Regions from separate parts of the Arthrobacter sp. 05L428 genome, predicted to be linked through region 2. Evidence: riboswitches for the same ligand, from Rfam matches in the RefSeq annotation. Region 2 holds a riboswitch; each other region holds the start of a gene.
The links. A riboswitch is a leader RNA that binds a small molecule or an ion and turns the genes downstream of it on or off. The one in region 2 is predicted to bind thiamine pyrophosphate.

Region 1 (10,058 bases), on a different contig from region 2:
GTCTTCGGCGACATCAAGTTCGTCACCTCCACCATCTTCGACATCGGCGTCTACATCGTCGTTGTCGGCCTGGCGCTGGACGTGCTCCGCAGCCTCGGCGCGGAAATCGACGAACATTTCGAGGAACAGCCCGCGGAAGAACCCGCGGAGCCGTCCGACGACCGGGAAGCCGACGGCGTCCCGGCCGAAACCACCGCCAAGGGGAGCGCATGAGCGTCAATCTGACTCTGCTGACGGTCATGGGAGCCCTCTACGCCTGCGGCATCTATTTGATCCTGGAACGCAGCCTCACCCGGGTCCTGCTGGGCCTGATGCTGCTGGCCAACGCCACCAACCTGCTGATCCTGGCCACTGGCGGCTATGCGGGCCTCGCACCGCTGTTCAACAAAGACACGGCCGCCGGCGACTACAGCGACCCGCTTCCGCAGGCGCTGATCCTGACCTCGATCGTGATCTCCTTCGCCGTCACGGCCTTCATGCTGGGCATCATCTACCGAACCTGGGTGCTGGCCCGGCAGGACGAAATCCAGGACGACGCCGAGGACCGCCGGGTGGCCGAGACCCCCAGCTTCGATGCCGAGGACGACGCCGTCATCCCGGCGGAGACCTCCGAGTTCCCTCTCGTGGCGGCCGATCCGACGGACGCTGCGGGGGGACCCGACCCGACGGAGACCGTGCAGGCGGGCGCCCGCCGGATGCCGGCCATGGACGCCGCCGCCGAGGAACAACCCGGATCCCGCAACATCACGCCAGGCCCGGAAGGAGGGACCAAGTGAACATCGCAAGCTTTGCCCCGCTCGCCGTCGTCCTCCCCATCCTGGGGGCCGCTCTGACCTTCCTGCTGATCCGGCAACCACGGGCGCAACGGACCGTCAGCATTGCCCTCCTCTCGCTGACGCTGCTGCTCGAATGCCTGCTGCTGGCCTCCGTCTGGCAGGGCGGCACGGCGGCGGTCAACATCGGCGGCTGGCTGCCGCCCTGGGGCATTGTGATGGTGGTGGACCAGTTCTCCTCGCTCATGCTGGTGGTGTCCTCGACCGTCAGCCTTGCCGTGCTGGTCTACGCCACCGGGCAGGGCATGGCCGACGGCGACCGCGACGCGCCCGTCTCGATCTTCCACCCCACCTACCTGATCCTGGTGGCGGGCGTGTCCAACGCGTTCCTCTCCGGTGATCTCTTCAACCTCTACGTGGGCTTCGAGATCCTGCTGACCGCCAGCTACGTGCTGATGACCCTGGGCGGGACGGGTCCGCGGATCCGCGCGGGTGTGACGTACGTGGTGGTCTCGGTGGTCTCCTCGGTGCTGTTCCTGATCGCGATCGCCATGATCTACGGCGCCACCGGAACCATCAACATGGCGGACCTTGCCATCAAGCTGATGGATCTGGACCAGGGCACCCGGAACCTGCTGCACGTGCTGCTGCTCGTGGCGTTCGGCATCAAGGCCGCCGTGTTCCCGCTGAGTTTCTGGCTCCCGGACTCGTATCCGACGGCCCCCGCCCCGGTCACCGCCGTGTTTGCTGGCCTGCTCACCAAGGTGGGGGTCTACGCCATGGTCCGGACCGAGACCCTGCTCTTCCCGGGGGACACGTTCAACACCCCGCTGATGGTCGCTGCCCTGCTGACCATGGTGGTGGGGATCCTGGGCGCCCTGGCGCAGAGCGACATCAAGCGACTGCTCTCCTTCACCCTGGTCAGCCACATCGGTTACATGGTGTTCGGCCTGGCGATGTCGTCCGTGGCGGGGCTGGGGGCCGCGGTGTTCTACGTGGCGCACCACATCACCATCCAGACCAGCCTGTTCCTGGTGACCGGCCTGATCGAGCGCCGCGCCGGGAGTTCCTCGGTGGACCGGATCGCCGGGCTGGCCAAGCTCTCGCCGCTGCTGGCGGTGCTGTTCTTCGTGCCGGCCATGAACCTGGCCGGGATCCCGCCGTTCTCCGGGTTCCTCGGCAAACTGGGCCTCCTGCAGGCCGGCGTCGCCCTCGGCACCCCGCTGGCCTACGCACTCGTGGCCGGCGGCGTGCTGACCAGCCTGCTGACCCTGCTGGCCATCGCACGCGTCTGGAACCGCGCCTTCTGGCGCAAGCCCGAGGACGCCGAACATCCCGATCCCGTGCTGCTCGCCGCCCCCGCCGACGCGGCCACCGGCCACCGCGCGGGCCAGCAGAACGTGACCCTGCTGCCGCGGACCATGGTGGGCTCCACTCTGGGCCTGGTGCTGTTCGGGGTGGCGCTGACGGTGTTTGCCGGGCCGCTCTTCCGGGTGGCGGACCAGTCCGCCGGGGAGATGCTGAACCGGTCCGCCTATATCCAGGCCGTGCTTGGGGACGAGGCGCCGGTTCCGGTAATCGCCCAGCCGATGCGGCAGGAGGGCGGCAAATGACACGGAAGAGGGTCTCGCTGCGCCAGGAGCTGCCGCTGCTGGTCTGGCTCGTTATTGTCTGGGGCGCCCTGTGGCAGGACTTCAGCGCCGGAAACCTGCTCTTCGGCGCCCTGATCGCGGTGGTGGTGGCCCGGCTGTTCTACCTGCCGCCGGTGGAACTGGGGGGCCGCTTCAACGTGCTGCGCGCCGTGCCGTTCGCGCTGGTCTTCCTGGCCAAGGTCGTGGCGGCCAGCTTCCAGGTCCTGTACCTGGCCGTGGTCCGTGGTCCGCGGGTGATCAGCGCCGTCATAGCCGTCCCGCTCCGCAGCCATTCAGACCTGCTGGTGACCGCCACGGGACACGTCATTTCCCTGATCCCGGGGTCCGTGGTGGTGGAGGTGGACAGGTCCACGTCCACGCTCTACATCCACGGCATCAACGTCCGAGACGCCGAGGACGCGGCGAAGCTCCGCAAGGAGGTCCGCGACACGGAGGCCGGGCTGATCCGGATCATGGGCACCAGGGCCGAACTGTCCGCACTGAAGCAGGAGGCCGGGGCATGATGCCGCTGGTTTTGACCATTACCGCGGTCGTGCTGTCGCTCGCCGCGGCCGGCGCGATCATCCGCATCGCGCGGGGGCCCTCGCTGCTGGACCGGGTGCTGGCCGCCGACGTGCTGCTGGCCATCCTAGGCGCGGCGCTGTGCATCGACATGGCCGTGAACCGGCACCTGAACAACCTGATGCTGCTGGTGTCCATCTCGATCATCGGCTTTGTCGGTTCGGTGACGGTGGCCCGATTCGTGGCCGACCGGAGGAAGCAGCCCAATGAGTCCTGACACGATTTCCGCCGACGCCGTAATCGACACCGTCTCGGCTGTGTTCATGGTGGTCGGGGCGCTGATGTCCCTCGGCGCGGCCATCGGCCTGCTGCGGTTCCCCGACCTCATGAGCCGGATGCACGCCGCGACCAAGCCGCAGGTGCTGGGGCTTTTCCTGCTGCTCTGCGCCGTGGGGCTGCAGCTGCGCACCTGGTGGGTGTGGCCGGTGCTGGTGGTCGCGTGGATCTTCCAGCTGCTCACAGTGCCGGTCTCCGCCCACATGGTTGGCCGCGCCGGCTACCGCACCAAGCACCTGCACCCCGAGCTGCTGAGCGCCGACGAGCTGGAAGCCGTGGTGCAGCAGGCGGCCGGCAAGCGCGGATTCACGGACGACGACGACGAGTAACGCCGCCGGCGGCGATATGGCTTAGACCAGGTCCTGGGTCTTGGCGAAGCGGGTGATCGCCCGCTGCGTGCCGCGGTTGGCGAGGACCTGGATGATGGCGCTGACCGAGGCCGAAATGAGGGCGAAGGTCAGGGCCTGGCGCAGGGTGGTGGGGACGTCGTCGTCGTGGCCCTTGGGCGGTTTGTTGCCGGTGGTCTTTTCCCAGACGGTGTCGACTACCTTGGTGCCGACGAAGCCGGCGAGGAGGCTGACGCCGGTGCCAAGCAGTTTGATGAAGATGTTCATACTTCGTACTCCTTGCGGGAGGAAACAGGGCTTCCCCTAGCCTAGCGTCCCCGGGCGGCCGAGGATTTCGGTCAGTGCCTCGACCACCAGCTCGTGGTCGTCCTTCTGCGGCAGCCCCGACACCGTGACGGTGCCTACCACCCCGGTTCCGCGCAGGTAGATGGGGAACGAGCCGCCGTGGGCTGCAAACTCCCGCTGGTCGAACCAGGCGTTGTCCTCGATCCTCTGACCGGCAGCACGCGCCCGCAGGCCCACCAGCAGCGACGGGACTTCATACCGCACCGCGGTGCGCTGTTTGGCCTTGATCCAGCGCTCATTGTCCGGGGTGGCGCCCTCCAGTGCGGCGTGGAAGAGGACCTGATCGCCCTTGCTGATGTCGATGGCGATCGGGTAGGAGCGCTGGCGGCCGAGTTGGACCAGGAGGAGGCCCAGGTCCAGCGCGTCGTCCTTGCTGAAGGACCGGAACTGCAGTTCGTCGATTTCGGCCAGGATGCGGCCGATGAGCGCGGCCAGGGATCCCGGCGGCTGTGGTTCCGCGGAGTCCGGGTCGTACTCGGGGGAAGGCACTGGTGCGTCGGTCATGGGACTCAGCTTCCGTTAGGTGGCCGCCGCCGCGCAAGCCCAACTGACTCGCAGTTGTTGCCGTTATGAGCCCTCAAAACGACAACGACTGCGAGTCACTTGGGAGTGCCGCCGGGTGTAAACTGAGCCAGCCCACAAGGGCGATTTAGATACGACAGGGGAGCGCCGCCGTCGGGCATCACTGGAGAAATCCAAGGTAACCGTAGGTGGGCGCTGAGAGTGCGGACAGCCGCAGACCCTCGAACCTGATCCGGTTAGTACCGGCGCAAGGGAGTCGAGTTCTCAGGGTGCCCGGCACCCGTGGCGAAGGCCGCGGTGCCGCCGGAGCACCCTCCCCTCCTGTTCCTCAGGAGGACGATATGACTGACATTTCTGCGAAGCAGACACTGACCACCGGCAAATACAGCTGGCGCGTGGTCGACATTGTGGTGGCCGCGTTGATCGCTGTTGCCGGCGGTGTGATTTTCTGGGCCTGGTCCCAGGGTTCCAACCTTGTTTCCGTCCCGCTCAACGCGGTCTACCCGCCGCTGACCGGGCTCTACGCCGGCGGCTGGATGATCCCGGCGGTGCTGGGCATGCTCGTTATCCGCAAGCCCGGGGCGGCGCTGTTCTGCGAAGCGGTGGCCGCCACCGGCGAGCTGATCATGGGCTCGCAGTACGGCACCACCGTGCTGATCTCCGGCATCCTGCAGGGCCTGGGCGCCGAACTCATCTTTGCCGCGTTCCTGTACAAGAAGTTCAACCTTCCGGTGTCCCTGCTGGCCGGTGCCGGTGCGGGCCTGTTCTGCGGCCTGAACGACTCCTTCCTGCCCTGGGGCTGGAACATCGCGTACGAAACCGGTGACAAGCTCGCCTACATCATCTTCTGCGCCATCTCCGGAGCGGTGATTGCCGGGGGACTGTCCTGGCTCGCCACCCGCGGCCTGGCCAAGACCGGGGTGCTGGCCTCGTTCGGGTCCCGCAAGGCGGCATCGGAACCCGTCTTCTCCTGATGCCCGCACACGCATGAGGTCTGTCGACGACGTACGCCCGGCCGCGGTCAGCGCCCGCGGCTGGGGCTGGCGGCACGCCGGCCGGGCCCGGCCCGCCGTGAGCGGCCTGGACCTGGACATCCGTCCGGGCGAGCGCGTGCTGTTGCTGGGCCCGTCCGGCGCCGGCAAGTCCACGCTGTTGCACGCCCTGGCCGGTGTGCTGGGGGACAGCACTGCGGCAGCCGCGTCCGCTGCTGCTTCCGCTGATGCCGAGGACTCCGATGAGACCGGCAGCCTGCTGATCGACGGAGCCCCGCCCAGGGCCCGGCGCGGGCGGGCCGGGCTGATGCAGCAGGACCCGGAGACCCAGGTGGTGCTGTCGCGGCTCGGCGACGACGTGGCCTTCGGGGCCGAAAACCTCTCGGTCCCCCCGGCGGACATCTGGCGGCGGGTGGGGGAGGCGCTCGACGACGTCGGGCTGGGCGGCCTGCCGCTGCATCACCCGACGTCGTCGCTCTCCGGAGGCCAGAAGCAACGGCTGGCGCTCGCCGGGATCCTCGCGATGCGGCCCGGGCTGCTGCTCCTCGATGAGCCCACCGCCAACCTTGACCCGGCCGGTGTCCTGGAGGTCCGCGACGCCGTGGGACGGTGCCTGGACAAGACCGGGGCCACCCTGGTGGTGGTGGAGCACCGGGTTGCTGTCTGGAAAGACCTTGTGGACCGGATCGTCGTGCTGCAGCCCGGATCCGCCACGGACTCCGCCGTGCTGCTGGACGGGCCCCCGGACCTGGTCCTGGAGCGGGCGCGGGACATGCTCATCTCCGCCGGCGTCTGGGTGCCGGGCCATGTGCCCGCCACCCGGGCCCGCCGCGGCCGAACAGGACCCGAAGGGGACGCCGGGGCCGGCCAGCTGCTGCTGGCCGCAGAGGAACTGGCCGTGTCCCGCGAACGGCCCCGCCGCACCGGTTTGCTGCGGGGCTTCAGCACGGTAATACCCGTCCCGGTGCAGTCCGGCATCACGGCCCGGGTCCGGGCCGGCCAGGCGCTGACCATCACCGGCCCCAACGGTTCCGGGAAGTCGACCTTCGCCCTGACCCTGGCAGGCCTGCTCTCCCCGGTCTCCGGCGCGGTGTCCGCCACCACCGAGCTGAGCGCCGGCGCAGGCATCGATCCGTACAAATGGAGGGCCCAGCAGTTGATCGCCAGGATCGGCACGGTGTTCCAGGAACCCGAGCACCAGTTCGTCACCGGCAGGGTGCTGGACGAACTGATGTTCGGTCCCCGCCAGCTGGGCCGCGGCGAAGAACGGGTCGACGAGCTGCTGGAACGGCTCCGGCTCCGCGAACTCGTGGACGCCAACCCCTACACGCTCTCCGGCGGGGAAAAACGGCGGCTCTCCGTGGCCACGGTGCTGGCTGCCCACCCGCAGGTGCTGGTGCTGGACGAACCCACCTTCGGCCAGGACGCCAACACCTGGGCGGAACTGGCCTCCTTCCTCTCCGAGCTTCTCGACGCCGGGACCGCGGTGGTCTCGGTGACCCACGACGCGGAGTTCAGCGAGGTCCTGGGCGGCACCGAGCTGAAGCTCGGCGCACCGCAGTCGGGCGCGCCGGGACTACCCGGCAGGACGAATCCGGGGGTGGCGGCGCCATGAGGGACGCCCTGACCCTGCGCGGAAACCACGCTCTGCTGACCCGCGCCAACCCGCTGGCGAAATTCTCCGGCGTCGTGCTCATCACGGTCGCGCTGGCGCTGTCCATCGACTGGGTGTCCGCGTCCGTGGCGCTCGCCTTCGAACTGCTGCTGTTCCCGCTGGCGGGCCTGACCCTGGCCCTGCTCTGGCAGCGCGGCTGGCCGCTGATCCTCGCGGCCGCCGTGGGCGGCTGGAGCACCGCGATCCTGGCCCCGGACCATGGCAGGATACTGCTCGACGTCGGCGTCTGGTCCATCACCGAGGGCTCGCTGCAGCTCGGGCTGGGCTTCCTGCTGCGCGGCCTCGCGATCGCGCTGCCGGCGGTGCTGCTGATGAGCTGCACCGACCCCACGGACCTGGCCGACGCCCTGGCGCAGCAGGCGAAGCTGCCGCACCGTTTCGTGCTCGGCACCCTGGCCGCGATGCGGCTGGTGGGGCTCATGGCCGAGGAATGGCAGACCATCGGCATGGCCCGGCGAGCCCGCGGTGTCGGCTCGCACGGAAACCCGGTGCAGCGGCTCAGGGCCACGCTGGGGCAAAGCTTCGGGTTGATGGTCCAGGCCGTCCGCCGCGCCTCCCGGCTCGCCGTGACCATGGAAGCACGGGGCTTTGGCGGCGCGCAGCGGACCTGGGCCCGGAAGGCGACGTTCAGCCGGCTGGACGCGTGGGTGGTTCTCGGGGGCCTGCTGATCTCAGGTGCCGCCGTGGCCGCAGCCGTCGCTGCCGGGACGTGGAACATGGTGTTCCTCGGCCAGCAGTAGCCGCTACATATCGCACGAGATGGATATTCTGTGAGCTTTATTGCAGTTCTGGGGATTTGGCCCGTCAAAATAGCTCATCCGTGATATTTATTGCATATGACTCAACAGACTGCTGAATATGTCGGCGCCGTACTCCGGGACGCCCGCGGCGAGAAGGGCTGGACTCAGGGACAGCTCGCGGCCGAGCTGGGAACCAGCCAGAGCGCCATCGCCCGGATGGAGCAGGGCAAGCAGAACCTGAGCCTGAAAATGATTGAGCGGCTCGAATCCATTTTCGGCCGCGCCATCGTCAAAGTCGGCCGGCCGCAGATGACCCACCTGCGGGTGGAGGGCGGCCGCACGCTCTCCGGCGCCGTGGACGTCAACAGCAGCAAGAACGCCGGCGTCGCGCTGCTGTGCGCGAGTCTCATCAACCGCGGCACCACCGTCCTGCGGCGGCTGGCCCGGATCGAAGAGGTCAACCGGATCGTGGAGGTCCTGACCAGCATCGGCGTCGAGTGCACCTGGCTCGACGCGAACGACCTGCAGATCCGCCGACCGGCCGTGCTGGACCTCGACTCGATGGACGTCGAGGCCGCCCGCCGCACCCGCAGCGTCATCATGCTCCTCGGCCCGTTGCTCGATGAGTCCAGCGAATACCGGCTGCCCTACGCCGGTGGCTGCGACCTTGGCACCCGCACCGTGGAGCCGCACATGCAGGCCCTGCGCCAGTTCGGCCTCAGCGTCGAGGCGAAGTCCGGCTTCTACAGCGTGCAGGCACCGCCGGCAGACGGCCACGACCGTTCCTTCGTCCTGAGCGAGCGCGGCGACACCGTGACCGAAAACGCCATCATGGCCGCCGCCCACCGCCGCGGCACCACGATCATTCGCAACGCCAGCCCAAACTACATGGTCCAGGACCTCTGCTTCTACCTGCAGATGCTGGGCGTGGAGATCGACGGCGTGGGAACCACGACGCTGAAGATCGTCGGCCGCCCGTCGATCGACGCCGACATCGAGTATTTCCCGTCCGAGGACCCGATCGAGGCGATGAGCCTGATCACCGCCGGCATCGTGACCAACTCCGAAGTCACGATCCGCCGCGTCCCGATCGAGTTCATGGAGATCGAACTGGCGACCCTCGAGCAGATGGGCCAGCGGCTGGAGGTATCCGCGGAGTACCTTGCCCGCAACGGCCGCACCCGGTTGGTGGACGTCACCACCAAACCCTCCGAGCTGCGGGCGCCAACGGACAAGATCCACCCGATGCCATTCCCCGGCCTGAACATCGACAACCTGCCGTTCTTCGCCGTCATCGCCGCCAACGCCCACGGCCAGACGATGATCCATGACTGGGTCTACGAGAACCGGGCCATCTACCTGACCGAGCTGAACAAGCTGGGCGCCCAGGTCCAGCTGCTGGATCCGCACCGGATCTACGTCAACGGGCCCACCAAGTGGCGGGCCGCGGAAGTCGGCTGCCCGCCGGCCCTGCGCCCGGCTGCCTGCCTGCTGCTGGCCATGCTCGCCGCGCGTGGTGTGTCAGAGCTGCGCAACATTTACGTGATCGAACGCGGCTACGAGGACCTGGCCGAGCGGCTTAACACCATCGGCGCCAAGATCGAGTATTTCCAGGACTGAATCGTCTGAGCGGCGATTTTGGGGTAGCGCGCCGGGGCGGGTGCTGACGCACAATGGTTGCATGCGCACCTTTGGCGTAGAGGAGGAACTGCTGATCGTGGATCCCGTTACCGGGGTCCCGCTGGCACTGGCCGACGCACTGTTGCGCGGACTGAAACCCGCCACCGCGGCAGCGGCCGCGGCGTCTGCCGACGCCACGGCGGCGTCTGCCGCGGATCCGAACCACGATGACTCGGGCTTCAGTTTCGAGCTCAAGCTGGAGCAGATCGAGACCCAGACCGTGCCCTGCCTTGACCACAGCGCGCTGCTCCAGCAAATCAGGCAGTCCCGGGCTTTCGCGGGCCGCGTAGCCCGGATGCACGGAGCCCGGGTGGCAGCCCTGGCCACATCGCCGCTGGCAGCTGCCACCCACACGACGCCCAACCCGCGGTACGCCACCATGCAGAAGCGCTTCGGCCTTACGGTGCAGGAGCAGCTGACGTGCGGCTTCCACGTCCATACCTTCATCGAGTCCCCCGAGGAGGGCGTCGCCGTCCTCGACCGGATCCGGGACAA
Region 2 (10,058 bases):
GCACGCGGAACAGCGGCTCCAGGTTCTTTTCCTCGCGGCGGATCGTGAACCCGCTCTCGTTGACGGCGCGCGGGCGCAGCACGGGGGCCTGGACCTTCGGCGGCGTGGCGGCCACGGCGTCGCGGGCGGCCTTGACGATCTCGGCCATGGCGAAGCCCAGCTGGCGGAGTCCCTCGTGGCTCGTGGCGGAGATTTCGAAGACCTTGTAGCCGCGCTTTTCGAGTTCCGGGCGGACGAACTCGGCCATGTCCTTGCCGTCCGGCAGGTCGACCTTGTTCAGGGCGATCAGGCGGGGGCGGTGGTTCAGCGGCACGACTTCACCGTCGGTGCCGGCGTAGCTCATGTCCACGGCGTACTTTTCGAGCTCGGCTTCGATCACGGCGAGGTCCGAGAGCGGGTCACGGTCCGATTCCAGCGTGCCGCAGTCCAGCACGTGCACGAGCGCGGCGCAGCGTTCGACGTGGCGCAGGAAGTGATGGCCCAGGCCCTTGCCTTCGCTGGCGCCTTCGATCAGGCCCGGGACGTCGGCGATGGTGAAGCGCACGTCGCCGGCCTGGACGACGCCGAGGTTGGGGATCAGGGTGGTGAACGGGTAGTCGGCAATCTTGGGCCGCGCGGCGGACATCGCGGCGATCAGGCTGGACTTGCCGGCGGACGGGAAGCCGACCAGGGCGATGTCCGCGATGGACTTCAGCTCCAGGACGATGTCGCTGGATTCGCCCTCGATGCCCAGCAGCGCAAAGCCGGGGGCCCGGCGCTTCTGCGAGGACAGCGAGGCGTTGCCGAGGCCGCCGATGCCGCCGGCAGCGGCGACGTACTCGGTGCCTTCGCCCACCATGTCGGCCAGGACGGTGCCGTCCTTGCTCTTGACGACCGTGCCCTCGGGTACGGGCAGGACCAGGGTCTCGCCGTTCTTGCCGCCGCGCCAGTCACCCATGCCGGGGCCGCCGTTGGTGGCGTGCCGGTGCGGGGCGTGGTGGTAGTCGAGCAGGGTGGTGGTCTGGGGATCCACGCGCAGGATGACATCGCCGCCGTTGCCGCCGTTGCCGCCGTCGGGACCGCCGAGGGGCTTGAACTTCTCGCGGTGGACGGAGACACAGCCATGGCCGCCGGTACCGCCGGATACGTGCAGTACTACCCGGTCTACAAAGCTCGCCACGTGGATCTCCTCAGTGCTGTTCCTCGGGCCCGCAAGGGGCCCAAGATGATTGTAATGCGGTTAAAACACCGGTGGAGCGGACCTACTGGTCCGCCCCACCGATTTAGAACTTGTTGTTACTCTGCAGCTGCAGCAGCCACGATGTTCACAACGCGACGACCACGGCGGGTGCCGAACTCGACAGCGCCGGGGGTCAGTGCGAACAGGGTGTCGTCGCCGCCGCGGCCAACGCCGGCGCCCGGGTGGAAGTGGGTGCCACGCTGGCGGACGATGATCTCGCCTGCGGAAACTACCTGGCCGCCGAAGCGCTTGACGCCGAGGTACTGGGCGTTGGAGTCACGACCGTTGCGAGTGGAGCTCGCGCCTTTTTTATGTGCCATTTGAAATGCCTGCCTTTAAAATTCTGGGGAATCTGCTGAAAACCTGAACAGTAACGTTAGTTACTTGATACCGGTGATCTTGACCTTGGTCAGTTCCTGACGGTGACCCTGGCGCTTCTTGTAACCGGTCTTGTTCTTGAACTTCTGGATGACGATCTTCGGACCACGGAGGTCTTCGAGGATCTCAGCCGTAACCGTTACCTTGGCCAGGTCCTTGGCTGCAGACGTGACCTTGTCACCGTCCACCAGGAGCAGTGCGGGCAACTCAAAGGTGCTGCCGGCTCCACCGGGGACGCGGTTCAGGGTAACGAAGTCTCCAACGGAAACCTTCTCTTGGCGGCCGCCTGCGCGGACAATCGCGTACACCACTGGGGAACTCACTTCTCTCGACGTTTATTACTAGATTTGCGTGCGGAACCTGGGGCCCAAATGCTTGGACCGGCTCACGCTGTGCCTCAACGCCGGTGGATTCCCCGGGGGAACCCATGAGCTATCCTGCGGAAAAGTCCTGCCCGTAATACGGGTGAACTGTTCCTCAAGGTCATAACCCAAGTGTTGGCGTAAGCACCGAAGATCTAGACTACGCTAATTTTGCCTTCGGCCGCAAACGAGGCTGGTCCCGGCAGGTAGTGCGTGACGGACGCCACACCCTGCGCCCGGGGGCCAAAGTTATGGTGCCGCAGCGACTTCCGGAACCGCGCCCAACTATCCTACCGGCTGCTTCGCGTAGCGCGGCTCAGGCGTGCAGCCTCGGCGCGTCGAAGAACTCCGCCTCGTAGCGGGAGGACTGCCTGAACGCCACCGCCATGGCGCTGCGTTCCGCCTCGGAGCCTCTACCGGCCGCCGCGTCCGTGTACCTGATCGCCTGCCGCGTCGCCTCCGCGAAGGCCTCGTCCGCATAGGTGCGCAGCCACTCCGCGTAGGGATGCGTTGCCGGTGCGCCGGCAGCGAGGAACTCGCGATGCAGCGTGGCGCCGACCTCCGCGTAGAGCCAGAAGCACGGCAGCGCCGCGGCCACGAGCACGCCGTAGCTGCCGGCGAGCGATGCCGCGTGCAGATGGTCCACGTACGCCTTGGTCACCGGTCCCAGCTGGGTCTCGACGGCGCGGCCGGCCAGCCAGTTCCGGTGCAGTTCGGATTCGACTTCGAGGCACTGCTGCGCCGAGCGGGACCAGAAGAGTTGTTCGGCTTCCGACGGCGCCAGGGCCGCCGCGCGGGACAGCACCCGGGAGTAGCCGTTGAGGTACAGGGCGTCCTGGCCGAGGTAGTAGGCGAACTCGGGTTCCGGCAAGGTACCGTCCGCGAGCCCCCGAATGAAGTCCAGGCCGTAGATCGCGTCCAGCCCGTCCGCCGCGTGCCCTGCCAGCAGCGTGGCGAACTCGCCCTCGGCAGGAAGCTGGGGTGCCGCAGCGTGCTGCAGGTGGTGGAAGTGGTGCACGGGTCCGTTGCCGGATCCGACCTCCAGGCGGCTGGCATCCCGCAACGCACCCAGCAGCCACGGCTTGACCTCCCGCAGCGCCGCCTCCCAGTCCCCCGTCCGGGCCTGGACTGTGGCCAGCGCCGAGGACAAGGAGCAGCCGGTGCCGTGGCTGTTGCGGGTGTCGATCCGCTCGCCCGGCACCACCACCGTCTCCTGGCCGAGCAGTCCCCCGGTGTTGACGAGCGCGTCCGGGCAACCGCCGTCGTTCTGGGCGCCGTCGACCGGCAGGTGGCCGCCCTTGACCAGCACCGTGGTGCCGGCCAGGGCCGCGAGCCGCTTGCCCTGTTCCAGCGCACTGGCCCAGTCCGCGGCGGGCGGCTCTCCCAGCAGCATGCCCAGCTCGGCCAGGTTCGGTGTGATGAGGTCCGCCAGTGGCAAGAGGGCCCGCAGCGCGGTTTCGGCCGATTCCTGGAGCAGCCGGTCGCCGCTCGTCGCCACCATCACCGGGTCCAGGACCACGACGCCGGGGCGCACCTTTTCGAGCCAGGCCCGGACGGCGTCGATCACCGAGTCGTCGCCGAGCATACCGATCTTGACGGCGTCGATGGTGATGTCGTCGCTGATGGCCTCCAGCTGGGCGGTCAGGAACGCTGCCGGCGGTACATGCACCGACCGGACGCCCTGGGTGTTCTGGGCGGTCAGTGCCGTGATGGCAGCCATCCCGTAGCCGCCGTTCGCGGCAATGCTCTTCAGGTCGGCCTGGATGCCGGCGCCGCCGGAGGGGTCCGAGCCCGCGATGGCCAGCACCCGCGGAATCCGCGGCGGCGTTGGGGCCCCGCCGTCGGGCTCCGGGAAGACGGACTGCAGGATGGCTGAGGTTCGGCTAGATGCAGGCTGCGCCGATGCAGGCTGGGTTGTTGAAGACAAGAGACATCCCTTCGCCGGTGCTAACCGGACAGGTTCAACGGGTCTGGATCTCAGCCGGCTCGATGCGCGGCACCCCGTGTCAGTCCCCCAGCCTAGCGTTCCTCGCCGGCAACCCCGCTAAATTTCAGCCTGTCCCCTTAACGCCCTCGCGGGTTCCGTCCGGGGTCGACGTGATGTTACGTCGATCCCGGACGGAACCCGCGAGTGGTGGTGCCTGCTTGGTCCTAGAGCTCCGACGCCGGGACGCCGACGCCGAGGATGATCGGCTCGTTGGCGGCGGGCTTGGCGGTCACCTTCGCCGGCTCCGGGGCCTTGGCCTCATGGACCGAGACGGCCTCAACCGACGGAGCGGTCTCGCGCTGCTGCACGGACGTCTCGTTGGCGGCGCCCTGGGCTCGGCTGGCGCTCCGGTTCCGGCGCACCCGTCGGGGTCCGGTGGTGTCCGGGGCCTGGGCCTGGGCCGCAGGGGCCTTGCGGGCTTCCTGGCGTACCGGGGCCTGGGCCGCAGGAGCCTTGCGGGCTTCCTGGCGGGCCGGGGCCTGGGACGCAGGAGCCTTGCGGGCTTCCTGGCGGGCCGGGGCCTCGGCCTCGGCGGTACGTACACTCGGCGGCTGGATCCGCGCCGTCCTGGCGCGGCCGCGGCCCCGGGTGGCGCGGGACGGCGCTGCAGCTGCAGGCGCAGCGTGCTCCGCCGCGTGCTCGGCCGTGGGAACCTCGGCTGCGGGCGACTCGGCAACCGGAGCCGCGGCGGCTGGCTTGCCGGTCTCGGCGTCGCCCAGGTGGGCGAACGCTTCGGTCAGCAGGTCCAGGGTCAGCGCGGGCTGCGGGGTTTCCTCGGCGTGCTCGACGAAGGGCAAGGCAACCTGTTCGCCGCCGAAGGTCAGCACGGCCGCGGGACGACCCGCCGCCTCCTCCGACGAAGCGAGTTCCACGGCGGCGTCGAGCGCGGCCTGGCGGGTTTCGGCGTCGGGAGCTGCTGTCGCTTCACCGTCGTGCAGGTGGGCAGCGTGCGCCGCGGCGGCGATGTTGGCCAGCGCGGCGCGCGTCGCCTCTGCCTTGGCGTGGCGCTCCGCCTCGGTGGGCTCGGCGTGCACGGCGACGGGTGCGGACGGCATGGCTTCGCCGCCCTGGCCGCCCTTGCCGCGGCGACGCTTGCGCTCACTGCGTGCGGCGGGCTGGTGCTCGGTCCGCGGGACGTGGTGTTCTGCGGCGACGGTGTTGGCACGGCGGTGTTCCACGGGCTCGTCGTGGGTGACGATGCCGCGGCCGGCGCAGGCCTCGCACTGTTCGCCGAAGACTTCGAGCAGCCCGGTGCCCATCCGCTTGCGGGTCATCTGCACGAGGCCCAGCGAGGTCACCTCGGCAACCTGGTGCTTGGTCCGGTCCCGGCCCAGGCACTCCACCATGCGTCGCAGCACGAGGTCGCGGTTGGATTCCAGCACCATGTCGATGAAGTCGATCACGATGATGCCGCCGATGTCACGCAGCCTCAGCTGCCGGACGACTTCCTCGGCCGCTTCGAGGTTGTTCTTGGTGACGGTTTCCTCGAGGTTGCCGCCGCTGCCGGTGAACTTGCCGGTGTTGACGTCCACCACGGTCATGGCTTCGGTGCGGTCGATCACGAGCGAGCCGCCGGAAGGCAGGAAGACCTTACGGTCCAGTGCTTTGTGGATCTGCTCGTCGATGCGCCACGCAGCGAAGATGTCTGTGTCCTTGGTCCACTTCTCGAGCCGGCCCACCAGGTCCGGTGCCACGTAGGTGACGTAGGCCTCGATGGTGTCCCAGGCTTCCTCGCCGGAGACGATCAGCTTGGAGAAGTCCTCGTTGAAAACGTCGCGGACCACCTTGATGGTCAGGTCAGGTTCGCCGTAGAGCAGCTCGGGGGCGAGGATCTTGGTGGACGTGGACTGGCTTTCGATGCCCTCCCACTGGGCTCGCAGCCGGTTGATGTCATGCGTCAGCTCTTCTTCCGAAGCGCCCTCGGCCGCGGTGCGGACAATGACACCGGCGTCTTCCGGCAGGCGGTCCTTGAGGATCCGCTTGAGCCGGTTGCGTTCGACGTCGGGCAGCTTGCGGGAGATGCCGGTCATGGAGCCGCCGGGCACGTACACCAGGTAACGGCCGGGCAGCGAAATCTGGCTGGTCAGGCGGGCACCCTTGTGGCCGACCGGGTCCTTGGTGACCTGGACGAGCACGGAGTCGCCGGACTTGAGCGCATTTTCGATCCGCCGCTGCTTGCCTTCGAGGTTGACGGAGTCCCAGTTGACTTCGCCGGCGTACAGCACGGCGTTGCGGCCGCGTCCGATATCGACGAACGCCGCTTCCATGGACGGCAGCACGTTCTGGACCTTGCCCAGGTAGACGTTGCCGATCAACGAATCCTGCTGGGTCTTGGAGACGAAGTGCTCGGCCAGCACGCCGTCTTCCAGGACGCCGATCTGGATTCTGTCGTCGCGCTGGCGGACGATCATCTGGCGGTCCACGGATTCGCGGCGGGCCAGGAACTCGGCCTCGGTGATGACGGTGCGGCGGCGGCCGGTGTCGCGGGACTCGCGGCGGCGCTGCTTCTTGGCCTCCAGGCGGGTGGAGCCCTTGACGGAGGTGACGCGGTTGTTGACCGGGGCCTCGCTGACCGAGCGCGGCGCCCGGACGCGGGTTACCGTGTTGGGCGGATCGTCGTCCCCGCCGCCGGTCAGTTCGAGATCCTGGTCGCCGCGGCGGCGACGGCGACGGCGACGCGAGGTCACGCCGTCTTCGAGGGTGCCCTCGGAGTCCTCGCCGGACTCCGCTGCATCTTCGGCTGCGCCGTCTGCGTCGGTGTCGGCTTCGCCGGTCCGGCTGCGGCCACGGCGTCCACGGCTGCGGCGGCGACGGCGGCTGCCGGCATCCTCGCCCTCGGCTTCTTCGTCCTCTTCTTCTTCGGCTTCCTCGGCAACAGCAGCGGGGGCCGGGGCGGGGCGGATGACGGTGCTCAGATCCGGGGCCTGGAAGATCATCGAGGTGACAGCACCGGGTGCGAGGAAGAGCGAGGGGGCTTCGGAAGTTTCTACAGACGCCTCGGCAGCGGGCGCAGCGTCGGCCGGGGCTTCGACGGGCGCGGCCTCAGGAGCCGGCGCGTCGGAAGCCACGGCGGCGGGAGCCTCGGCCGGGGCCGGGGCTTCTTCCATCGCTGAAGGCGTCACGGCTGTCTTGGCGCGGGAGGCACGGCGGCGGACCGGTTTCTCCGGTGCCGCCTCGGCGGCCGGCAGCTCGGCAGGTGCTTCATCGGCGGGAACCGCAGTTTCCGTGCTGGCGGCTGAGTCAGCGAAGGCGGGCAGCACCTCGGGTTCGACCTTCTTCCGCGACCGGGTCCGGCGGGCCGGGGCCTTCGCTTCCGGGGCCGCTTCGGGATTGTCGACGGCGGGGGCGTCAGCAACGACGTCGGACGCGACGGCCGCTTCGGCGGCCTCCGCCTTTGGGGCCGCCTTGCGGCGGGACCGGGTGGCCTTCTTGGGCGCCTCCGCGGCGGCGGCTTCCGGTGCTACTTCGGCAACAGCGGCTTCGTCGTTACCGGCTACAAGCTGGTCATTATCCATATGTGGCGACACTCCTGCCCCTGATGTACCGCCACATCCGGCACCCGTGGGGCAAATATTTGTCAACACCCGCAGGCATTGACAGAAGTCAATTGGATACCTCCAGGTTCGCACCGGCAGTGGGGTGCGGCAGCCCTGGAAGGCCGGCAAGATTGCTCTGAACCCGTTGATCTCTCTGTCACAACCAGGTGCCGTCCAATGGCATTGCGGGATAGGCCGGATCGAGGGATCCGAAGTATGCCCTGCTCATCACTGGCGGTCTTGAAAGCAAAGTCGCCGGACCGAAACCCGAATGTGGATCGGGCCCCAGCCAGGTTCATTGTCTCACAGGAGCCGCCGAAGCAGGGCTAAGCGGGACATCCAGTCCGCGCCGCGGACCGAATCACCGGTGAGGGCACGACTCCTACCCGGTTACATCCAGCCTCCGGCGATAGAATCGGCCCAAGAGCACCCGACGCAAAGGACTGAAATCCCATGCCCAGCATCTCCCACGCCCCCGGCGACGTGACCGCCCACGAGCGCGGCACCGGCGCGGCAGCTGCGGAGCGCCCGCTGCCCCCGATGACGCGCGACCGGCCCTTCGCCTGGCTCCTGCTGATCACCGGCGTCGTCGGCTGGCTCGCGTCCGGCACGCTGGTGCTGGAGAAACTGGCTGTCCTCAAGGACCCCAACCACGCCACGGTGTGCGACGTGAACCCGTGGATCTCCTGCGGCCAGGTAATGCAGACCTGGCAGAGTTCGGTCTTCGGCTTCCCGAACATGTTCATCGGCATTGTCGCGTTCGCGGTCATCATCACCACGGCCATGGGAATCCTCGCCGGGGCCACGTTTGCCCGCTGGTACTGGATCGGGCTGCAGGCCGGTGTGACGCTGGGCTTCGCCTTCGTGGTGTGGCTGTGGTCCCAGGCGCTGTACTCGATCCACATTCTCTGCCCGTTCTGCATGATCGTCTGGGCCGCGATGATTCCGCTGTTCGTCTGGGTGACGGTCCGCAACGTGAGCCACGGCGTCATCCGGGTGCCCGCCGCTGCCGCCCGCATCCTGGCGGACTCCGGCTGGATCCTCACGGCCCTGCTCTACGTCGCCGTCGTCGCCACGATCTTCTTCGCCTTCATTCAGGTGTTCATCGGAACCTCCGGCTACTGAGCGTTCCGCAAACGCCGCGAGGTGACAGTTAAGGCCAATGTTCAACGCGAACATTGGCCTTAACTGTCACCTCGGTGCGGTGCTGCGGGTTCTTAGAACCAGATCTTGATCTCGCGTTCGGCGGACTCCGCCGAGTCTGAGCCGTGGACCAGGTTCTGCTGGACCTTGAGGCCCCAGTCGCGGCCGAAGTCGCCGCGGATGGTGCCGGGCGCCGCCGTCGTCGGGTCCGTGGTGCCGGCGAGCGAGCGGAAGCCCTCAATCACGCGGTGGCCTTCGAAGATCGCGGCAACGACGGGCCCGCTGAGCATGAACTCGACGAGGGGCTCGTAGAACGGCTTGCCGACGTGCTCCTCGTAGTGCTGTTCGAGGAGTTCGCGGCTGGCGTTGACCTTCTTCAGTTCGGCCAGGGTGTAGCCCTTGGCTTCGATCCGGGAGATGATGCTGCCGGTCAGGTTGCGGGCGACGCCGTCGGGCTTGATCAGGACTAGGGTGCGCTCAGTGCTCACAGCTGCTCCAATGTGTTGGGGTGGGGTTCGGGACAAGTCTAGTTGCTTTGGCCCTCGGGGTTCGCGGCCTCCCAGGCCGCCTGCTCGCGTTCGCGTTCGGCGGCTTCGCGGTCGATCCGGATGCCGGTGCGGATGCCGTACCACCACGTGATCGCGAAGAGGCCGCCCACCACGAACATCGTGGGCTCCACAATCCCGGTGAGGACCAGCACCAGCTGCAGGATCCAGCCCAAGGCCACGCCCCACGGCTTGGAAAGCACCGCGCAGGTCAGCACAAGCACCGCACTGAGTCCGATCCCGACCCCGAAGACCAGCAGCGGCGGGAACTCGCCGCGCCGGAGGCCGAAGACCGCCAGGGTGCCGAAGAGGGCCACGAAGGCCTCCAGCAGGAGCACCGTGGAGGCGAACATGACCTTGGTGGAGCGGCGTTTCTTGGGCATGCCCGGACGCCATTCGCGCTGGGCTTTGGTGAGTCTGGCCATGGGTTACGCCTCGGTCTTTCCGAGCAGGATCCGGGCCTCGGCAACGAGCGTGATGGACCCCGTGACCAGGATCCCGGCGGCAAGGTCGTCGTTGGACTCGGCCCGCTCCACGGCCCATTCCAGGGCGTCGTCGAGCTTCTCGGCCACGTGGACGTTGTCCTCGCCGAAGCCCAGGTCCAGCGCCAGCTCCGCGAGGTCCTCGGCCGGTACGGCGCGGGGCGAGTTGGACTGGGTGAAGCAGTAGTCCGAGGCGAGGTCGCCCAGGGATTCCTTGAGCTGGCGGAGGATTTCCTCGGAATCCTTCTCCTTCAGGACGCCCACCACCACCACGAGCTTGCTAAAGCTGAAGGCCTCGTGGATCGCCTCGGCGGAGACCCGGATGCCCTCCGGGTTGTGCGCGGCGTCCACGATGATGGTCGGCGCGGTGCGGAGCACCTCCAGCCGGCCCGGGGAGGTGACAGAG
Region 3 (10,058 bases), 480 kb from region 2:
CTGAGGCGCCGATTGCTGTAACGAGTGCTATAAACCGAGCGGCCACACGGGCCTGATCTCGATCTTGCCGAATTTTGCCATCGGATGCTTGGACGCCACCTCGATCGCCTCGTCAAGATCGGTGCAGGCGATGATGTCATAGCCCGCGATCCATTCCTTTGTCTCGGCAAACGGGCCGTCCGCGACGACCACCTCCCCCGCCCGCACCGTCACGGTGGTCGCGTCCTCGACAGGTCGCAGCCTGTCGCCGTGGCGGGCGATGCCTCGCGCTTCTATCTCCGCCGCCCATTCCTCGATGTTGTCCTCGGCCGGCACATATTCCGGCGCAGTCGGATCGGTGCAGATGAACAGCATGTAGTCCACGGTGACTCCTTCTAGTAGGTCGATACGTCAATACGACGAAGGAGCTGCCGGCAAAAGGACACCCGGTGGAAAAATTCCTGGTCGGCCGGCCAGCCACCTCCAACCGGAGTCTATGGCCCGTGAACGCCCGCGGGCGGTCAATCGCCGATTCATGGTCACCACGGACAAAGGGCTTCAGTACGTCGGGCCCCCTGGTTCGGCGAGCGGGTGTTCGCGCTGGAGCTGGGCCACCTTCGGATCGTTCTCGTCTGCGCCGTAGTCCGAGGAGCGGGTGATGTCCTTGCCGTCGGGGACTTTCATTGCCCGGAAAACCAGGGACAGCACAGCTGCGACGACGAGGTTAATCACGAACGCCACAACGGCGATGTAGACCTGGATATCGGTGCCGGGGATGGCCGAGATGGACCCGCCAAAGTGGGCTTTCGTGACGGGATTGACGACGTTATACGCCGCGATCGTGCCATAGGCGATGCCGGCCGCCCAACCGAGGAACAGCGCCCACCGGTGGAACCAACGGGTATAGAGTCCAGCCACGATGGCAGGGAAGGTCTGCAGGATCCAGATGCCGCCAAGTAGTTGCATGTTGATGGCCGCGGACTGGTCCATGGCGATCACGAAGACCAGCGCGCCGAACTTCACCACCAGCGAGGCGATCTTGGAAACGCTGGCTTCCTGCCGGGGCGTGGCGTCCGGCTTGATCAGGTCCCGGTAAATGTTTCGGGTGAACAGGTTGGCCGCGGCGATGGACATGATGGCGGCCGGGACCAGCGCCCCGATGGCGATGGCGGCGAGCGCAATGCCGGCAAACCAGGCCGGGAACTGATCCAGAAACAACTGCGGCACCACCAGTTGCGGATTGACGGCGCCGTTCAGGTCGGTGGGCTTGGTGCCGGCGAAAATGGCCGCGTAGCCCAGGAGTGCCAGGAAGCCCAGCATCAAGGAGTACAGCGGCAGCACCGCAGCGTTCCTGCGGATGGTGTTCCGGCTTTTGGTCGCCAGGACGCCCGTGATCGAGTGCGGATACATGAACAGGGCCAGCGCGGAACCAAGCGCCAGGGTCCAATACGCGGAGTAGCTGGACGCCCCCGGGATGAACGCGCCCGCCGGTTTGCCCGTCGCCGGATTGACCGCTCCCAGCTTCGCCTCGGCGGAGTCGAAAATGGTACCCCACCCGCCGAACTTGATAGGCAGGTAGATCACCGCCACGATCACGGCCAGATAGATCAGCAGGTCCTTCACGACGGCGATCAGGGCAGGAGCGCGCAGGCCCGAGGTATAGGTATACGCGGCCAGAACCACGAACGCGATGATGAGCGGCAGGTCGGTCAGCAGCGCGTTCTCAGCACTGCCCAGGCCGAGCACAGTGAGTACGGCCTTGATGCCCACGAGTTGCAGGGCAATGTAGGGCATGGTGGCGACGATGCCGGTGGCGGCGACCGCAACGGTAAGCGCCCTGCTGCCATACCGGCCGCCAACAAAGTCCGCCGGCGTGACGAAACCGTGGCGGTGCGAGACGGACCACAGCCTGCTCATCAGCAAAAACACGATCGGGTAGAGCACGATTGTGTACGGCACGGCGAAGAAGCCGCTCACGGCTCCGGTGGCCCACATCGCCGCCGGGACCGCCACGAAGGTGTAAGCCGTGTAAAGGTCCCCGCCGAGCAGGAACCAGGTCACCCAGGTACCAAAGCCCCGGCCGCCCAGTCCCCATTCGTCGAGGCTATGCAGCCCTGTCGTTTCTTCCCGCCTCCACCGCGCGGCAAAGAAGCCGAGGACCGCCACCAGGACGAAGAGGATGATCACAATGGTGAGGGCTATGCCGTTGACCGGCCGGTCCGGTGCCGCCAGCGGCACGACCGCCCCGTTCACCGCTCCTCCCCCGCAGCGGCCGCCCCGCGGACGGATTCACGGCGACGGCGGTCCTCCCTGGTGACCAGCCAGTAGGAGATCCCCACCAAGGCCGCGGTGACCGGGATCCATGCCATCTGATACCAGTAGAAATACGGGATACCCGCCAGCCGCGGTTCGTCGAAGGCGTACGCGGGCACAACCAACGGAACCACAATGGCGACGAGCAACAGGATTCCGGACACTACATAGGGACCCGGCTTGGCCGGCCCCCGCGTTGGCACATCAGGACTGGACATGGACGCCTCCTCACCGAGACGGGCCCCCGGAGCGGGAAGGCTTCCCGGGACGTGCCGGCGGCCTGCGGACCGTGCAGTGCAGCGGTCGTTACCCAACAGGATAGACACTGGATTTAATCTTCAACAGTGCCTTTAATCACGGTTTGGCGAGGCGAACGGGCCTGGACGGGAGCGGCGCCGGGGCCCCTACAGGAACTCGGCGCGTCCTTCCATCGCGGACGACGCGAGGGCATGCTCGCGGCGCGGGATCCGGCCGGCCCGTCGCGCCAGCCGGCCGGCGATGACGGCGTGCCGGAACGCCTCACCCATCAGCGCCGGGTCCTGGGCACGGGTCACGGCGGTGGCGAGCAGCACGGCGTCGCAACCCAGTTCCATCGCGAGCGCGGCGTCGGAGGCGGTGCCAATTCCTGCGTCGAGCACCACCGGCACCGAGGCACGGGAGACGATGAGTTCAATGTTGTGCGGATTCAGGATGCCCAGGCCGGTGCCGATCGGGGCGCCCAGCGGCATCACGGCCGTGGCGCCGAGGTTCTCCAGCCGGAGGGCCAGGACCGGGTCGTCATTCGTGTAAGCGAAGACCTTGAAGCCGCGCGCCACCAGCTGTTCGGTTGCCTCCACCAGTTCCAAGGCGTCGGGCAGCAGGGTGTGCTCATCCGCGATCACCTCGAGCTTCACCCAGTCCGTCTCCAGCGCTTCGCGGGCCAGTTCGGCCGTGAGGACGGCGTCCCGGGCGGTGAAGCATCCGGCGGTGTTGGGCAGCACCCGGATGTTGTGGTCCGCCAGCAACTGGAACAACGAGCCGCTCTCGGCTGGAGAGTAGCGACGCATGGCCACCGTCGTGAGTTCCGTTCCGGAGGCCACCAGCGCGGCTCCGAGGCCGTCCAGGCTCGGCGCACCGCCGGTGCCCATGATCAGGCGGGAGCCCAGTTCCACTCCGTCAACCGTCAGCAGATCCCGGCGTGCCTGCTGCGTTTCCTGCATTGCTGTTGCTTCCATGCCCTCTATCCTCCCTGTACTGCCGTAACGAGTTCGACGTCGTCGCCCTCGGCGAGCGCGGTCGCGTGCCACTGGCTGCGCGGCACCACCTCGGCGTTGCGGGCGACGGCGACGCCCAGTTTCCGGCCGTCCGTGGCCCGGCCGTCGGCGGCCAGCGTCCGGCCGGTCACCCCGCTGACCAAGGCGCTGATAGTGGCGCCGTCGGCGAGGGCGTGCTGCGCTCCGTTGAGCCTGATATTCATGCTGTCGTCCTGTCTTTCGCTGGAGCGTCCGCGGGTGAAGCGTCCCGCTCGGATGAGCCGGGGGCTGGAGAAACCGGGCGGCGGCTGGAGAAGCGGTCCGGGCGGAAGCCCTCCCAGCGCCGGTCCGGCTCTCCGTCCAGCAGCGCCCGGCAGATGGCGGCGGCCGCCGGGGTGAGCAGGACCCCGTGCCGGAAGAACCCGGTGGCAATGATGAGTCCCTCGACGTCCTGTCCGGATCCAGCGCTGGCCACGCGCCCTAGGAGCGGGGCGTTGTCCGGGGTCCCGGGGCGTGCCCGCGCCGTGGCCTCGAGCAGTTCCAGCTCGGCAACGGCCGGGACCAGCTGCTGGGCATCACGCAGAAGCTGGTACACGCCGCCGGCAGAGACGGCGCCAGCCTCGGAGGGCGCATCCTCCCGCTGGGTTGCGCCGATCACGACCGTGCCGTCCTCCCGCGGGACGATGTAGACCGGAACCCCGCGGACCAGGCCCCGCACGGTCGAGCGCAGCAGTGGCCGGAGCCGTGCCGGGACCCGGAGCCGCAGGATGTCCCCGTAAACCGGACGCAGCGGCAGGGACAATCCCCCGGGCAGGCCATGCAGTTCCGCCGCGGCCAGGCCGTTGGCTACGACCGTCTCGCTGGCGCGGAGCTCTCCGCCGCCCTCGAAACGGATGCCGGCGACGCGGCCGCCCCGCCAGAGCAGCCCGGCCGCGCGGCGGGGCACGGCCGTGAACCGGCTGTCGGCAGCCAGCAGTGAACCGATCCTGGCCAGCAACCGGCGCGGATCCACCTGGTGGTCGGCCGGGATGTCGAAGGCGCAGGAGATACCGGGGCTGAGCAACGGTTCGCGGCTGCGTGCTTCACGGACGGTCAGCGGCTTCACGGCCAGGCCGCAGGCCTGCTGCGCGGCCCGCAGGTCGGCGAGCGCCCGGCGGTCGGCCGCGTCCGCGCCGACGGCGAGGGTCGGCGTCGTGAGATATCCAGTGCCGCCGCCGTCAGTGCTGCCGCCGGCCAGGCCGGCGGCGAACTCCGGCCACAGCCCTGAGGCTTCCAGCATCAGGGCCAGGAGCTCCTCCTCCTGGTAGTGGAGTTCACTCACGGGCGCCAGCATGCCGGCGGCAGCCCAGCTGGCGCCGGTGCCGGGGGCGTCGTCGACCAGCGCGACGGTACGGCCAGAACGGCGGGCCTCCCAGGCGATGCCGTGGCCGATCACTCCCCCGCCGATCACGACGACGTCGTAATAATCCGAGGATGGGCCCGGTGGTGTGGCGGGTGGTGCGACGGATACGTCCATGGGTTCCTTCCCTACGCCGGTACTAGCCGGATCAGGTCAAGCGGTCGGCTCTGACGCCCTCTCAGCCCGTCGGCCGTCTGGCGGCCCGCGCGGGCTCCCGCGGTATGCGCCCAGTTTAGAGGAACTAGGCTTGGGGCATGAGCCAGGATGTCCACACCACCGCCCGCCTGTACCTGTGCACCGATGCCCGGAAGGAGCGCGGTGACTTCGAGGACTTCGTTGACGCTGCCTTTTCCGGCGGCGTCGACATCATCCAGTTGCGGGACAAGTCGCTGGAGGCGGCCGAGGAGCTTGAGCTGCTGGAGGTCCTGCACTCCGTGGCGCGGCGGCACGGCCGGCTCTGGGCGGTGAACGACCGTGCCGACCTGGCCTCACTGGCAGGGGCGCCGGTGTTCCACATTGGGCAAAAGGACATCCCGTTCGCCGCGGCACGGGATTTCCTGGGCAAGGGCACCGTGATCGGCATGTCCACGCACACGCCGGAACAGGTGGATGCGGCCATCGCGGCGTCCCCGGGCCGGGGCGGGCTGGACTACTTCTGCGTGGGCCCGGTCTGGGCCACCCCCACCAAGCCGGGCCGCGCCGCCGTCGGGCTGGACCTGGTGCGCTACGCCGCCGCGGCGATCGTCCGGGCCGAGGCCGCCGATGTCGGGAAAGTCGCCGGGGTGGTGCCGTGGTTCGCGATCGGCGGCATCGACCTGGGCAACGTGGCGCAGGTGGTCGACGCCGGAGCCAGAAGGATTGTGGTGGTCCGGGCGATTACCGAGGCCGCTGATCCTGCCGGGGCCGCGCGTGCCCTGCTCGCCGCGCTCGACGCCGGGGCGGACGCCGACGCCGACGTCCACAGCGGCGCCGCGGACAACTAGCCGGCTAGTCCCAGCTCTGACATCCGACGGGAATGGGCGGCGGCAAGCTCGGCGGTCAGGGCGCGGGCGAGTTCACCGGCCCGGTCCTCGTCCGTGCCGGTCAGGCCGCCGAGGAAGGCGTGCTCCACGCTGACCCGCTGGGCCTGGGTAAGCGCTTCGCCGAGCAACCGCCGAGCCCACAGGGCCAGCCGGGACGCCAGCCGCGGATCGTCGGCGAGCGCGGCCTTGAGCCGGTCCCGCAGCACAACCGTCGCGTCCCCGGCCGCCTGGACCAGTTCGATCAGCCCGGCCGTCCCGGCGTCGACATAGCCCGAAATGGACCGGTAAAAGTCCGCGGAGACCGTGTCGATCACGTAGGCCTTCATGAGCGACTCGTGCCAGTCGGCGGGGCGGGTGCGCTCATGGAAGTGGTCCACCGAAGGCTGGAACGGCAGCATGGCCTCCTCCGCGTCAATGCCCATCTCCGCCAGCTTCGCGCAGACCAGTTCAAAATGCTGGAACTCGATGACGGCGAGGCCGCCCAGCACCGCCCGGTCGTGCAGGGTGGGCGAATACCGGGCGTCGGAGGAGAGCCGTTCGAAGGCCGAGAGCTCCCCGTAGGCCATCACGCCCAGCAGGTCCCGGAGGAAACGGTTGTAGCGGGCGGGCTCGGCCGGGGAGGTGCTCATGCTTCAAGACTAGTAGCGGAAATCGGGCTAACCTGATTCCGTGTCTCATCATCGCCTGACTCCGAGCGTCCGCCAGCAGAAGAACCAGCTTGCCCAGGCGCTCAACGCACTGCGCACCGTTCTGGAGCTGCCCGGGCCGTTTCCGGAAGCCGTGCTCCGGGACGCCGAGGCGGCCGTCGCCTCCCACGAGCTGCCGGAACTGGATTTGACTCACGTGGAGTTCGTGACCATCGACCCGGCGTCCTCGACGGACCTGGACCAGGCCTTGTTCATTGACCGCGCCGGCGACGGGTACAGGGTTTTCTACGCGATCGCCGACGTCCCGTCCTTCGTCGCCCCCGGCGGCGCGCTCGACGCCGAGACCCGGCGCCGCGGCCAGACGTTCTACACTCCGGACGGCCGCATCCCCCTGCACCCCGAGGTCATCAGCGAAGCGGCCGGCAGCCTGCTGGCGGGCCAGCTCTGCGCGGCCTTCGTCTGGGAGTTCGAGCTCGACGCCGCTGCCGAGGTCTCCTCCGTGCTGGTCCGCCGGGCACAGGTCCGCAGCCGGGCCAAGCTCAGCTACCAAGGTGTGCAGGCCGAACTCGACGGCGGTACCGCGGACCCCGTTCTGCAGTTGCTCAAGGAAGTCGGCAGCAAGCGGGTGGAACTGGAGCGCCTGCGCGGCGGGGCCAGCCTGAACATGCCGGAGCAGGAGATCGAGCAGCTGCCCGACGGCGGCTACCGGATCGTCGCGGCGCCGCCGCTGCCGGTGGAGGACTGGAACGCCCAGATTTCGCTGATGACCGGCATGGCCGCAGCGGAGCTCATGCTGCAGGGCAAGGTCGGCATCCTGCGGACCATGCCCGCCCCGGATGAGAGCTCGCTGCGGCACTTCCGGCGCCAGACCGGCGCACTCGGCAAGCCCTGGGACGGCCGGATCAGCTACGGCGAATACCTGCGCACCCTGGACCCCACCGACCCGCGCCAGCTTGCCATCGTGCACTCGGCCGGGATGCTCTTCCGCGGCGCCGGCTACACCCACTTCGACGGCGCCGTCCCGGAGGACGCCATCCAGTCCGCTATCGGTGCGGCGTACGCCCACTCCACCGCCCCGCTGCGGCGCCTGATCGACCGCTTCGTCCTGGTCATCTGCGAGGCCCTGTCCAATGGCGCCGAGGTTCCGGGCTGGGCCCGCGAAGCCCTCCCGTCGCTGCCGGCCATCATGGCGGCTTCGGATCAACTGGCCGCCAAGCTGGAGCGGCTGTCGCTGGACACCGTGGAGGCGGCCCTGCTGAGCAACCACATCGGGCAGGAGTTCGACGCCGTCGTGATCTCGGGCTCAAAGCCCGCGAAGAACGGCGGCACGAACGGAAACGGTAAGGGCAGCAACGGGAACGGGAAGAGCAACGGGAACGGCAATGGCCCGTCCGGGATCGTGCAGATCGCCGAGCCCGCGGTGACCGCACGGTGCCCCGGCGAGCTGGAGCCCGGCACCCAGGTCCGGGTGCGGGTCGTATCCTCGGACATCGCCACGCGGGAGGTCCGGCTCGAACTCGTGGGCTGATGTTTCGCCCGGCTTGCGCCCCGCAGCCGTGCCACTGGCGCGCCGCACCGCGGGCACCGGTCGAGGTTCCGAACGGCGAACAGCTAGACTGGAAGGGTAGTAATGGATGCCCGGTCGTTGATTTCCATGTTTTTCGAATTCAACAAGCCCGCCCCTACGCGATCTTGAGACACACCCGCTGGTCCCAGTGCCAGCATTTAGATAGCCCGCGATCGGCTTCCACTGGACTTGCTTGCGCTCCTGAGCGTGCTCCGGAACGGCCCTCGGCCGGCCCCGTTGAGCAAGCAGCGCAGCCCAAATGAATAAGGAAACTCCCCTGTGAGTGAATTGCACACGCACCAGCTTCTTACCGACGAGTCCGGCACGGAATCGATCGAGCCGGAAGAGACCATCATTTCGGACGAAACCCCGCACGAAATCGCGGAAAAGTCCTTCGCCGACTACAACGTCCGTGCCGACATTGTTGAATCCCTTGCCGACGCCGGAATCACCCACCCGTTCCCGATCCAGGCCATGACGCTGCCGGTCGCACTGAGCGGCCACGACATCATCGGCCAGGCCAAAACCGGCACGGGCAAGACCCTCGGCTTCGGCATCCCGGCCCTGCAGCGCGTCATCGGACGCGACGACGCGGGCTTCGCCGACCTCCCGGCCCCCGGCGCACCGCAGGCCCTCGTGATCGTGCCGACCCGTGAGCTCGCGGTGCAGGTCGCCGGCGACCTGCAGAACGCCGCCCGCAAACGCAACGCCCGCATCACCACGATCTACGGCGGCCGTGCTTACGAGCCGCAGGTCGAGTCGCTGCAGCAGGGCGTCGAGATCGTCGTCGGCACCCCCGGGCGCCTGATCGACCTCTACAAGCAGAAGCACCTCGTCCTCAAGAACGTCAAGATGGTCATCCTCGACGAGGCCGACGAGATGCTGGACCTCGGCTTCCTGCCGGACGTCGAGACCCTCATCGCAGGTACCCCGGCCGTCCGCCAGACGCTGCTGTTCTCCGCCACGATGCCCGGCCCGGTCGTCGCGATGGCGCGCCGCTACATGACCAAGCCCACCCACATCCGCGCCGCGGATCCCGAGGATGAGGGCCTCACCAAGCGCGACATCCGCCAGCTGATCTACCGTGCCCACAGCATGGACAAGATCGAGGTGGTGGCTCGGATCCTGCAGGCCCGCGGACGAGGCCGGACCATCATCTTCACCAAGACCAAGCGCACCGCCGCCAAGGTCGCCGAGGAGCTCGTGGACCGCGGCTTCGCTGCGGCCGCCATCCACGGCGACCTCGGCCAGGGTGCCCGTGAGCAGGCGCTGCGCGCCTTCCGCAACAACAAGGTGGACGTTCTCGTCGCCACTGACGTCGCCGCGCGCGGCATTGACGTCGACGACGTCACGCACGTGATCAACTACCAGTGCGTCGAAGACGAGAAGATCTACCTGCACCGCGTCGGCCGCACCGGCCGCGCCGGCAACAAGGGCACCGCCGTGACCTTCGTCGACTGGGACGATATGCCGCGCTGGGGCCTGATCAACAAGGCCCTCGGCCTGAGCGTGCCCGAACCGGTGGAGACCTACTCCTCCTCGCCGCACCTGTTCGAGGAGCTGGACATCCCGGAGGGCACCAAGGGCCGTCTCCCCCGCGACAAGCGGGTGCTCGCCGGCGTCGACGCCGAAGTCCTCGAGGACCTCGGCGAGACCGGCAAGAAGAACGCCCGTCCCGGTACACGCGACGGTGCACGCGACGGCGGCCGCTCAGGCTCCCGCGAGGGTGGACGCGACGCCGGCCGCTCAGGCTCCCGCGAGGGCGGACGCGACAATGGCCGCTCCGGCTCCCGCGAAGGCGGCCGTGACGCCGGACGCTCCGGTGAGCGCCGTCGTCGTTCGCCCGAAAAGGAGACCGCCACGGGACCCGCCGAGGCAAGCGCCCCGGCAACGGCGAGC

Region 1: it holds a riboswitch for thiamine pyrophosphate, as region 2 does, so the genes downstream of both, AC1DH3_RS10005 (ECF transporter S component) here and AC1DH3_RS04840 (bifunctional hydroxymethylpyrimidine kinase/phosphomethylpyrimidine kinase) in region 2, are expected to answer to the same signal.
Region 3: it holds a riboswitch for thiamine pyrophosphate, as region 2 does, so the genes downstream of both, thiO (glycine oxidase ThiO) here and AC1DH3_RS04840 (bifunctional hydroxymethylpyrimidine kinase/phosphomethylpyrimidine kinase) in region 2, are expected to answer to the same signal.

Annotation. Positions count from the first base shown of each region.
Region 1 covers NZ_JBFTNW010000004.1:36,670-46,727, forward strand. The annotation lists gene AC1DH3_RS09965 (Na+/H+ antiporter subunit A) at 1-213, shown strand, start outside; gene AC1DH3_RS09970 (Na(+)/H(+) antiporter subunit C) at 210-776, shown strand; gene AC1DH3_RS09975 (Na+/H+ antiporter subunit D) at 773-2,386, shown strand; gene AC1DH3_RS09980 (Na+/H+ antiporter subunit E) at 2,383-2,928, shown strand; gene AC1DH3_RS09985 (MrpF/PhaF family protein) at 2,925-3,203, shown strand; gene mnhG (monovalent cation/H(+) antiporter subunit G) at 3,193-3,591, shown strand; gene AC1DH3_RS09995 (DUF4235 domain-containing protein) at 3,613-3,876, opposite strand; gene AC1DH3_RS10000 (heme-degrading domain-containing protein) at 3,913-4,458, opposite strand; TPP riboswitch at 4,605-4,748, shown strand; gene AC1DH3_RS10005 (ECF transporter S component) at 4,818-5,450, shown strand; gene AC1DH3_RS10010 (ABC transporter ATP-binding protein) at 5,464-7,083, shown strand; gene AC1DH3_RS10015 (energy-coupling factor transporter transmembrane component T family protein) at 7,080-7,883, shown strand; gene AC1DH3_RS10020 (UDP-N-acetylglucosamine 1-carboxyvinyltransferase) at 7,980-9,503, shown strand; gene AC1DH3_RS10025 (glutamate--cysteine ligase 2) at 9,565-10,058, shown strand, end outside.
Region 2 covers NZ_JBFTNW010000001.1:1,026,312-1,036,369, reverse strand. The annotation lists gene obgE (GTPase ObgE) at 1-1,159, opposite strand, end outside; gene rpmA (50S ribosomal protein L27) at 1,276-1,539, opposite strand; gene rplU (50S ribosomal protein L21) at 1,600-1,908, opposite strand; gene AC1DH3_RS04840 (bifunctional hydroxymethylpyrimidine kinase/phosphomethylpyrimidine kinase) at 2,276-3,829, opposite strand; TPP riboswitch at 3,876-3,973, opposite strand; gene AC1DH3_RS04835 (Rne/Rng family ribonuclease) at 4,111-7,461, opposite strand; gene AC1DH3_RS04830 (vitamin K epoxide reductase family protein) at 7,936-8,607, shown strand; gene ndk (nucleoside-diphosphate kinase) at 8,700-9,113, opposite strand; gene AC1DH3_RS04820 (DUF4233 domain-containing protein) at 9,152-9,595, opposite strand; gene AC1DH3_RS04815 (bifunctional folylpolyglutamate synthase/dihydrofolate synthase) at 9,599-10,058, opposite strand, start outside.
Region 3 covers NZ_JBFTNW010000001.1:543,616-553,673, reverse strand. The annotation lists gene AC1DH3_RS02670 (YciI family protein) at 28-354, opposite strand; gene mctP (monocarboxylate uptake permease MctP) at 538-2,232, opposite strand; gene AC1DH3_RS02660 (DUF3311 domain-containing protein) at 2,229-2,510, opposite strand; gene AC1DH3_RS02655 (thiazole synthase) at 2,697-3,506, opposite strand; gene thiS (sulfur carrier protein ThiS) at 3,512-3,748, opposite strand; gene thiO (glycine oxidase ThiO) at 3,745-5,040, opposite strand; TPP riboswitch at 5,031-5,151, opposite strand; gene thiE (thiamine phosphate synthase) at 5,178-5,906, shown strand; gene AC1DH3_RS02635 (ferritin-like fold-containing protein) at 5,903-6,574, opposite strand; gene AC1DH3_RS02630 (RNB domain-containing ribonuclease) at 6,615-8,120, shown strand; gene AC1DH3_RS02625 (DEAD/DEAH box helicase) at 8,439-10,058, shown strand, end outside.